2 regions of the Comamonas sp. CMM02 genome follow, and region 1 is predicted to be linked to the other one. Evidence: riboswitches for the same ligand, from Rfam matches in the RefSeq annotation. Region 1 holds a riboswitch; the other holds the start of a gene.
The links. Region 1 has a riboswitch for S-adenosylhomocysteine ahead of metH (methionine synthase). Riboswitches for the same ligand answer to the same signal wherever they lie in the genome.

Region 1 (5,517 bases):
GCCCGCCAAATCCCAAGTCTGAAAGAAGGGGCCCCAGTCGATGTATTCAGCCAGCTCGGCCAGGTCAAAGTTCTTGAACACACGGCGGCCCAGCACACGGGGGGTGACAGGTGTGTGTTTGACCACCGCTGCGTTGGCACGCACTTTGTCCAGCGGCCACAGCGGTGTCTTCTTTTTATTGGCGTGCTGGGTGCGTACTTTGTCGTAGTCAGCATTGAGCTCGCTGAGGTAGCTGTCTTTGCCCTCGCCCAGCAGGCTTTGCGCAACGCTCACACTGCGCGAGGCATCAGGCACGTAGACCACGGGGCCTTCGTAGTTGGGCGCAATCTTGACAGCCGTATGCACCCGCGAGCATGTCGCGCCACCAATCAGCAACGGAATCTTCTTGATGCGGAAGTAGTCATCCTTGTGCATTTCACCGGCAACGTACTGCATCTCTTCCAGGCTGGGCGTGATCAGGCCTGACAGGCCAATGATGTCAGCGCCCTCCGCCTTGGCACGTGCCAAGATTTCGTGACAAGGCACCATGACGCCCATATTGATGACATCAAAGTTATTGCACTGCAAGACCACGGTGACAATGTTCTTGCCAATGTCGTGCACATCGCCCTTGACGGTGGCAATGACGATCTTGCCCTTGCTGGTCACGTCAAGACCGGCTGCTTCCTGCTGGCGCTTTTCTTCTTCAATGTAGGGCACCAGGTGCGCCACCGCCTGCTTCATCACGCGGGCGGATTTGACTACCTGGGGCAAGAACATCTTGCCCGCACCAAACAGATCACCCACTACGTTCATCCCGTCCATGAGTGGGCCTTCAATCACGTGCAGCGGGCGGCCACCGCCCTGCACCACCAAGGCCTGATAGGCCTCTTCGGTGTCCTGGGTGATGAAGTCGGTAATGCCATGTACCAGCGCGTGCGACAGGCGCTCGCCAAAGGTCTTGGGATGCTCGGGCGTGCCGCGCCACTCCAGCTTTTTGCTTTCGTCCTTGGCACCGCTCTTGGCGCTGTCGGCAATCTCGAGCAGGCGCTCGGCAGCATCTGGGCGGCGGTTGAGCACCACGTCTTCCACGCGCTCACGCAGGTTCGCTTCCAGGTCGTCGTACACGCCCACCATGCCGGCGTTGACAATGCCCATGTCCATGCCCGCCTGAATGGCGTGGTACAGAAACACGGTATGGATCGCTTCGCGCACGGGGTCATTGCCCCGAAACGAAAATGACACGTTGGACACGCCGCCCGAGACCTTGGCTCCGGGCAGATTCTGTTTGATCCAGCGCACGGCTTCGATGAAATCGACGCCGTAGTTGCTGTGCTCTTCAATGCCCGTGGCCACGGCAAAGATGTTGGGGTCAAAAATGATGTCTTCAGGCGCAAACCCGACTTCATCCACAAGGATGCGGTAGGCACGCTCGCAGATTTCGATCTTGCGCTCGTAAGTGTCGGCCTGCCCTTTTTCGTCAAACGCCATCACCACGGCAGCAGCGCCGTAGCGCTTGACTAATTTTGCGTGTTTCTTGAACTCGTCAACGCCCTCTTTCATCGAGATCGAATTGACAATGCCCTTGCCCTGAATGCAGCGCAGACCGGCCTCAATCACCTCCCATTTAGAGCTGTCCACCATGATGGGCACGCGCGCAATATCGGGTTCCGAGGCAATCAGATTCAGGAAGCGCACCATGGCGGCCTTGCTGTCCAGCATGGCCTCGTCCATGTTCACGTCAATAATCTGCGCGCCGTTTTCCACCTGCTGGCGGGCCACGGCCAGCGCTTCTTCGTACTGTTCGTTCAGAATCAGACGGGCAAAGGCTTTGGAGCCTGTGACGTTGGTGCGTTCACCCACGTTGACAAACAGGGTGTCCTCACCAATGAAGACGGGCTCCAGGCCCGACAGGCGCATGGGGGGAATCGTATGGGGGGCAGCGGCAGCAGTCATCGCACTCACCTGTGTGAACAATCAAAACCAAACGGAAGACAGGTGAACGCAGTTGCATGCGAGCGGCTGCGCGTACGGCAGCCGTCGGCCCAAGCCTGACAGCGGTACCAAAGTGGCACACGCGCTGCTGCAGCGCTCCTTGGGGCGAAACCACTGATTTTACGGCGTACAGCCGTGCTGGTGCACCCGGCAAGCGCTATGCCAGTGCACGGCAGCGGAGCTGGCTTGAAAGTCCAGGCCAAATAGACGTTTAGCGCTTACCTAATAAGCACCAGCAGCTATCAAAAATGAATTACGCGTGCTGCGGCAACAACTGCGCCGAGGCGGGCAGACCAAAGATACGGTCAAAACTCCAGTTGAAAACAAAGGTGTAGAGCATGAAGAAAACCAGCAGACCGGCTTCCATGACCGTGGCTTCCCACAACGAAATGCTGAACCACCAGGCCATCAACGGAATCAGCATGGCGGCAATACCACCTTCAAAACCCACGGCATGCGCAATGCGGCGCAGCAGTGAACGCCCCTTCTTGGTTTGGCGCAGCTCCCATTTCTCAAACAGCCAGTTGAACGTGATGTTCCAGGCAATGGCGATGGTGGATGCAGCCACCGCCATGCCGCCAGAAGCGCTGGCGTCCTGACCAATCGCCATGAACAGCAGGCTGGCACAAAGAATGGCAATGAGCTCGTAAAGACCAACAAAAACAACGCGGCGCTTGGCGCCCTGCAGGCCTGTAGCCTTGGGTGTATGAACTGACATAAGCCCGCCAGTTTATGTATAGAAAATGGATGATAAAAGTTAGGTTCTTTCAGTTTTTCTGATAAGTTGCGCGCCATGTCCTTTCCACCCGAGCAAGTCCCGCTGTTTCTGGCCGTACTCGATACGGGCTCGTTCTCTGCCGCTGCGCGCAAGCTGGGCCGCGTGCCTTCAGCGATAAGCATGGCCATGGGCCATCTGGAAGCCGAACTGGGCCTGCAACTGTTTGACCGCACCGGGCGCGAGCCACAACCCACTGCCGCTGCGCGGGCCCTGGAGCCGCAAGCCCGCCTGCTGGCCCAGCAACTGCAGCAGCTCAACCAGCAAGCACTAGCCTTGCATGCCGGGCTGGAAAAACGATTGACGCTGGCAATTGCCCCCGAGTTGCTGGCCACCGCGTGGGCCGAGCATTTGCAGCCTGTGGTGGAGCAGTTCCCGGCGCTGGTGGTCGAGGTGCTGGTCGCCCCGCAGGCCGACGCGCTGGAATTGCTGCATGCAGGCCGTGCGCAGCTCGCGCTGGTATTTGAGCGCCCCTCTTTCGATGCACGCGAAGACTTTCAGGAACAAGGCGCCGAAACCTTGGTAGCAGTGATGTCTACCCGCCACCCTCTGTGGACACAGTTGCAGGCACAAGGCGGTGCGCACATCGACATGGCGCAACTGGCCGCCAGCCGGCAAATTCTGGTGGCCAGCCGCGACCCCTCCCTAACTGATACACGCTTTGTGTTCTCGCACCACCTGTGGCGTGCCGACAGCCACGGCGCAGCACGCTCCCTGATTGCCGCAGGCCTGTGCTGGGGCTGGCTGCCGCACAGTTTTGTAGAGCCCCACATTCACAGCTGCGAGCTGGTGCAGATTCCGCTGTCCAACCTGAGCAACGGCACACGACTGTTTGTCGATTGGGTATGGTCCAAAGAGCGCCCTCTGGGGCTGGCGGCTGCGTTGTTTGTGCAGCAGCTGCAATTGCCACCTGCCAAGACTTGAGGCAGTTGCAAACCGAAATGACTTCTAGCGCCGGTACAGCAAGCGCTAGAAGCTATCAAAAGCACTGCCCCCACACTTGGGCCTGCGCACGGTTTTGCACTACAGTCAGCGCGTGACTTCCGCCATCCCCCCAACGTCTGCCCTGCCCATCCCGCCAGCAGCGCCCAGCCACACAGAAGGCGCGACTGGCAACGCCAGTGCAGGCGGGCCCAACTTTGCGGCCAGCGCCCAGGCAGCCACACAGGGGAATGCGTCTGCGCCGCCCAGCAACACCAGTACTGCCAGCAGCGGGCAGGCCAGCACACCAGCGCCCAGTTCAACACCAGCAGCCAATGCAGCAGCACCCGCTGCGCCCACCGCCCCAGTAGCACCTGCCAGCGGCATAGCCAGCGCGGCGCAGGTGGCACAGATTGTGGCGGCCACGCAGGCGGCACTGTCCAGCAGTGTGAACCTGTCGCCCCAGGCGCAGCAGGCCGTCAAAATGGACGCTTTCAACCAGCTTGTGGCCAACTTGGTTAACCACATCCAGTCAGGCAGTGCCACCTTGCCGGCCAACTGGCCAGCTGCTGGTGTCAGCCCACAGCTACAGGCTTTTGTGACGACCTTGCTCCAGCAAGCCACTGCCAGCCAGCCACTGCCGCAGCAATTGGTCAGCCTGCAGGCATGGCCTACGGCACTGACCAACGCTGTGCTGCAACTGGCCGGGCAAGCCGCCACTGCGGGTAACTTGTCCCCTGCCCTGGCTGCCACAACAGCCCAAGCCGCGCAGGCAGCTGCCACGGACAAAACGGACATTCGCCTGCCCCAGCTGCAGAACTGGCTGGTGCAGCAAGGCTCTGTGCAAGCGGCCGATGGCGAACGCAGCTTTACCCTGACCTTGCGCGTACCAGTGGCCTGGGCACAGGCACAAGCAGCACTGGGCACCGCCCTGCCCGCTGGTGCCAGCCCGGCAGCAGCAGGCTTGTCCACCATCCCCGGCCTGCTGTCCGGCACACCCGGTGGTTTCAGCTTGGGTGGCCTGCTGGCACTGCCTTTTGCGGGCAGCGTGCAGCAGTTGAGCAGCGGCAGCATGGGGCTGGTGATGCAGCCGCAGCTCTTGCCCGGCTCTGCGGCGGCTGTTGCGGCGCAAGCCATGCGTACCAGTGCCATTTTGCAGCTGGAATTTCAACCGCTGGCGCAGGCCGCACAGAGCGCGCAGATGGCTTCGGTTTACATGCCCGCTCACATGCTGCCGCAGGATCTGCAAGCCATGATTCAAGGGCGCAGCACTGATCCGTGGCTGCTCATGGCGCAGGCCGAGGCCGAAGGCCACAACAAAAAACAGCCCCGCAACGCCAATGAACAGGCCAACTTCTGCAACCGCGCTGGCTGTCAGTACCAAGGCCGGGCCATTTGCGCGCAGCCTTTTTGTGCAGAGATGAACTACCTGTGGTCAATCGACCGGGCGCAGCGGCGCACGCTCTAAGGCCTCTTACGCATCACTGCTGGCGTGGTATTGCTGCACGGCGTGCATCAGGTCTTGCACATGGCTGGCCACACTGCTGCCTTCGCGCAGCAGCATGTAACGCGGGCGCACGGCCCAGTTGTCTCTTAACGCAATCTGTCGCAAATGCGGCCGGGTACTGCTACGCAGAGCGGCACTTTCAGGCACCACAGCAATGCCCACGCCAGCAGCCACCATGCGGCACATCGCATCAAAACTGGCCAATTGAATGCGCAGCTTGAGGGTGTGACCCAGCTGCTGGCCCATCGTGCCCAGAAAAGTTTGCAAGGTACTGCTGCGATGCATGCCCACAAAGTGCTCATGCAGCACATCCGCAAAGCCCAGCGCCTCGACCCCTTGC
Region 2 (5,517 bases), on a different contig from region 1:
CCCTCATTGTGGCGCAATCATTTGACAACGGTGTTGCTGCCAGCGCAGAGCGTCTTCAGCGGTCATGGGGCGAGACAGGTAGTACCCTTGAATCAGATCGCACCCCATGGCCTTGAGCAAATCCCATTGCGCCTTGGTTTCTACGCCTTCACCCACGACGCGCAGACTCAGACTGTGCGCCATCTGGATGATGGCTTTGATCAGACTGACATCGTCTGCATCTTCCGGCGTGTCTTTGACGAACGAGCGGTCAATTTTGATTTTGTCCAGCGGATAGCGCTTCAAGTAAGCCAGGGATGAGTAGCCCGTTCCAAAATCATCAATCGACAGTCGAACGCCCAGTTTTTGCAAGGCGTTCAGGGTGGCAAGGACATGCTCTGACTGCTTCATGAGAGTGGTTTCTGTCAGCTCAATTTCCAGCCACTGGGGGTCAATGCCCGTGTCAGACAGCACGTGCTGCACCTCGGTCACCAAATTGCTTTGATTGAATTCAATCGCAGACATGTTGACGGAAACTACAACAGACGGCAGGCCCGCATCGCACCAGGCGCGCAATTGCTTGCAGGCAGCCCGCATGACCCAGCGATCGATGATGGAGATCAATCCCCGCGCTTCTGCAAAACTGATGAACTCGCTGGGGGGCAGCAAACCCCGCTCTGGGTGTTGCCAGCGCACCAGCGCCTCAAAACCTTCGAGTCGGTTGGTTGCCAGGTTCCACAGGGGCTGATAGTGCAAGACCAGGCCGTAGTCTTTTTCAACAGCTTCGCGCAATAACTGATCCTGCGCCAGCAAACGGCTGGGGCGCACTTCCATGTGGGTGCTGTAGTACTGGTGGTTGCCTTGGCCAAGGCTCTTGGCTGTTTCCATGGCTGCGCTGGCATTGAGCATCAACTCCTCGGCGCAGTTGCCATCTTCCGGGTAGAGGCTGATGCCGATGCACGCAGGCAGGTTGGCCATCGTGTTGTGCAAGGCATAGGGCTTGTTGAGCACGAAGCGGATTTCACGCAAGATGCAGTCAGGCTGACAGGCTGTAAGTGGGGAGGCCAGTACCACCACAAACTCATCGGCCCCCAGGCGTGCCACGCAATCGTCCGGGTGTACTTTGCTGCGTAAACGGCGGGCCGTTTCTATCAGTAGTTTGTCGCCTGCATCGTGTCCCAGTGAGTCGTTGACGTCTTTGAACCGGGACAAATCCACATACAGCACGGCAACATGCTGCTGGCACTGTTCTGCGTGGCACAGTATCTGGCGCAGTTGCAGCATCAAGCCCTTGCGATTGGGCAGGCGGGTGAGCGGGTCGTGGTAGGCCAGAAAGTGGCGGTCGGCCTCTACCCGCTTGCGCTCTGTAATGTCGCGCAGCACTACCAGCCCGAAATGTCCTGAATCACAGCCATCTTCCGGAAGCAGGGTGACGGATACCGCCACATCCAGCTCCTGCCCGCTGTGGTGCAGCAAGCGCGTGTCTTGGGCATGGGTGGTGCCCTGATCAATCAATACCTGCGCGTTGGCGCGCAGCACATGGGGCAGCAAGTGCAAAACGGGGCGATCCAGCAACTGGCTCAGTGGGTAACCCGTGAGCGTGACCGCTGCAGGGTTGGCATCAAAAATGAGTCCGTGGCGAAAGAAAATGAGGGCTTCACTGGTGGCCTGGGCATAGCGACGCATGCGCGTATCGCTTTGCTGCACCATCTGCCGCGCGTCCACCAGTGACAGGTCTTGCAAAGGGGTCACCACGATGGCGAAGACACCCTCTGCATTGGCATGTGCCACCAGCTGGCTTTGGATGCGTTGATTGCTGCTAAATGGCAGCTGCGTTTGCAGGCTGGCTCCATGCACGTGTGTAAGCGCCAGACGTTCCAGTTCGCATTTCCAGTCGTTCCATTCGCAGGGAGAGAGGTAGTTTTGCGGCTCTTTGCCCACCAATTCTTGGGAGGGCATGTTCAGCAATTTGGCGTACGTCGCCGTGGCCCACAGGCAGCGCCCGCCAGGCCATTGCAGATAGGCCATGGGTGCACCTGTGGCAATGGCTACGGCGTGCAGAATGTCTAGCGATATTTCACTGGGCGCACGGGGAAGCACATGAATCATTCAGACACCTGTGGCGTGGAGCGAGTGAGTTTGAGCAGGCCACGCAGGCGCGCAGCAGTGCTAGACGGTGGTGGATGAAAGAGTTCGGACATGGCTGTGGGTATAACCGAGGCGATGTGTGCCTGTTTTGCGTTACGGCAAGAGCAGAAAATCGAGTGCATGTCTGGTGCGGCAGACCAACAGCTCCGTGTGCTGCAAGAATAGGAGCTGTTAGCGCTCTCCCTTGATGGAGATTACCCCTATTTGTATTCAAGATGCTTGCGTGGAAAGCATCGATAGCTATCAATTTATTTAAATCATGATCACTGTATTGCAGCGCGTGCGCGAAGCACGTGTCGACATCGAAGGGCGCACCGTTGGTCAGATTGGCCATGGTCTGCTGGTGCTGGTGTGCGCCGAACAAGGCGACAGCGAAAAAGAGGCTGACAAGCTGCTTGCCAAGCTAATGAAGCTGCGCATCTTTATGGATGACGCCGGCAAGATGAACCGCAGCGTGCAGGACGTGCAAGGGGGGCTGCTGATCGTCAGCCAGTTCACGCTGGCGGCAGATACGACCGGTGGCAACCGGCCCAGCTTTACCAGGGCGGCCAATCCGCAAGAGGGACAGCGCCTGTATGACTATCTGGTAGAGCAAGCAAAAGTGCTGCACAACGTGGGGCCAGTAGCGACTGGGGCCTTTGGGGCTGATATGCAGGTGCACCTGGTCAATGACGGGCCGGTGACCATTCCTATGCGCATGGCACCAGCGGCATAGCGTGCTGAGGCGGGTGATGGCTGTGGGGGGCGTACCAAGCCCAGCTACGGCTGTCTGCGTTTTAGGCCGTGTATTTGAGCGGCTTGCCCGTATAAAACGCTGACACCGCATGCCAGCCAGCAGGCTCGATTACAATCTCCCACCTCTTTTCCTTTCCGAGGAGCGTTGCAGCGTCCACCCCATTGAGCGGTGGCGTGAGGCTCGGAAAGACGGCGGCCACCTGCAGTGGCTTGGCCTCTAGGCAAACGACGCTCACCCACGCTTTCTGTGCGGTGAGATGGCTTATCCCTCTTCTTCCTCAGAACGTGGTTTTTCATTCAATTGTTGGAGAAAACCATGAACGCTGCTGTTCGCTTTAACCCTGCCGATTCGGCCATTACCGACATCAATCTGGCTGATTGGGGTCGTAAAGAAATTCGCATCGCTGAAACCGAGATGCCCGGCCTGATGGCCATCCGTGAAGAATTCGCTGCTGCTCAGCCCCTGAAGGGCGCACGCATCACTGGCTCGCTGCACATGACCATTCAAACGGCCGTGCTGATTGAGACACTGAAGGACCTGGGCGCGACTGTGCGCTGGGCTTCGTGCAACATTTTCTCGACCCAGGACCACGCAGCAGCTGCTATTGCCGCTACTGGCACGCCAGTGTTTGCGATTAAGGGTGAGTCGCTCAAAGATTACTGGGATTACACCCACAGCATCTTTGAATTCGGTGCCAAGGGCACTGAAGGCGAAGGCCCCAACATGATTTTGGACGACGGCGGCGATGCCACCGTGCTGCTGCACCTGGGTCAAAAGGCCGAGAAAGATATCTCCGTGCTGGCCAACCCCGGCTCGGAAGAAGAAAAAATCATGTTCGCGGCCATCAAGGCCAAGCTGGCAGTGGACAGCACCTGGTACACCCGCAAGTCGGCTGAGATTCGCGGCGTGACCGAAGAAACCACCACCGGTGTGCACCGCCTGAACGAAATGTCGGCCAAGGGCACGCTGCTGTTCCGCGCCATCAACGTCAACGATTCGGTCACCAAGTCCAAGTTCGACAATCTGTACGGCTGCCGCGAATCGCTGGTGGACGGCATCAAGCGCGCCACCGACGTCATGATCGCCGGCAAGGTGGCTGTGGTGGCTGGCTACGGTGACGTGGGCAAGGGTTGCGCGCAGGCCCTGTCCGCTCTGCGCGCCCAAGTGTGGGTGACTGAGATTGACCCCATCAACGCCCTACAAGCGTCGATGGAAGGCTACAAGGTCGTGACCATGGAATATGCCGCCGACAAGTGCGACATCTTCGTGACCACCACCGGCAACAAGGACATCATCCGTCACGAGCACATGGTGGCCATGAAGGACGAAGCCATCGTCTGCAACATCGGTCACTTTGACAACGAAATCGACGTCGCCTCGATCGAACAGTACGAGTGGGAAGAAATCAAGCCCCAGGTTGACCACATCAAGTTTCCCGACGGCAAGAAGATCATCTTGCTGGCCAAGGGTCGCCTGGTGAACCTGGGTTGTGCCACTGGCCACCCCAGCTTTGTGATGAGTGCTTCGTTTGCCAACCAGACCATCGCTCAGATCGAGCTGTTCACCCGCCCTGAAGCCTACGAAGTGGGCAAGGTGTACGTGCTGCCCAAGGTGCTGGACGAAAAGGTAGCCCGCCTGCACCTGAAGAAGGTGGGCGCACAGCTGACCGAGTTGAGCGATGCGCAAGCCGCTTATATCGGTGTGAAGAAGGAAGGCCCTTACAAGCCTGAAACCTACCGCTATTAATCATGGCGGGGCAAAGCTGCAGCACGTGCTGCAGCTTTGCAACCTTCGGTGCTGATATGAAGACATGGAGCGCGGCTTGCGCAGTCTGGATCAGCGCTGAAGGCTAATTTGAGTGAATAAAAGGAAACTACGCCATGCGCGCAGATGTATTTTTGGTGGACCACGGACATGCCACCACCCGTTCGCAGGCCCAGCGCCTGATCGCTTCGGGCGTGGAATGGCGCCTGACGCCGTTGGCCCCATGGAAAAAAGTTGCTAAGAATGGTGACGACATCCCCGCAGGTGCAGAGCTGAAGCTGCTCGACGATGCGGAAGTCAAATACATCTCTCGCGGTGGTTTGAAGCTGGAAGGCGCGTTGAACGCCACAGGCCTGAAAGTGCAAGGCTTGCGTTGCCTGGATGTGGGCCAAAGCACGGGCGGCTTTACCGACTGTCTGTTGCAGCGCGGTGCCGCACAGGTGATTGGCGTGGACGTGGGTCAGGGCCAGCTGCATGACCGTTTGCGTGAAGATGTGCGTGTGATCTGCGTGGAAGGGGTGAACGCCCGTTTCATGACCACAGCCATTTTGGAAGATGCCTGTGAAGAAGTGATTTCTGAGCGCTGGGAAGAGGAAGAGGACAACGAGACTTTGCCCCAGGCTCCTTATGCATGGATGCGCAATGGCGGTCAGGTTGACGAAGAGTACGACGACAGCCGCGATGCCAAGGATTCGGACATCGAAGCCTTCAAGGCTGAGCGTGCCGCCAAGGCCAAAGCCCGTGCTGAAGGCACTGTTCCTACCGAGCGCCGCCGCAAGGCAGAGTACGCAGATGTGAACATTACGCCCGAGTTTGACTTTGTCACCGGTGATGTCTCCTTCATCTCGTTGACGCTGGTGCTGCCTGCTGTGGTGCGCATGCTCAAACCC

Region 2: linked by a shared signal. The riboswitch ahead of ahcY (adenosylhomocysteinase) and the one ahead of metH (methionine synthase) in region 1 are both predicted to bind S-adenosylhomocysteine.

The regions. Positions count from the first base shown of each region.
Region 1 covers NZ_JACUZW010000004.1:272,971-278,487, reverse strand. The annotation lists gene metH (methionine synthase) at 1-1,935, opposite strand, end outside; S-adenosyl-L-homocysteine riboswitch at 1,973-2,082, opposite strand; gene IB213_RS14835 (PACE efflux transporter) at 2,228-2,692, opposite strand; gene IB213_RS14830 (LysR family transcriptional regulator) at 2,768-3,673, shown strand; gene IB213_RS14825 (hypothetical protein) at 3,786-5,138, shown strand; gene IB213_RS14820 (LysR family transcriptional regulator) at 5,145-5,517, opposite strand, start outside.
Region 2 covers NZ_JACUZW010000001.1:217,848-223,364, forward strand. The annotation lists gene IB213_RS01010 (bifunctional diguanylate cyclase/phosphodiesterase) at 4-2,088, opposite strand; gene dtd (D-aminoacyl-tRNA deacylase) at 2,387-2,842, shown strand; S-adenosyl-L-homocysteine riboswitch at 2,994-3,103, shown strand; gene ahcY (adenosylhomocysteinase) at 3,179-4,609, shown strand; gene IB213_RS01025 (TlyA family RNA methyltransferase) at 4,744-5,517, shown strand, end outside.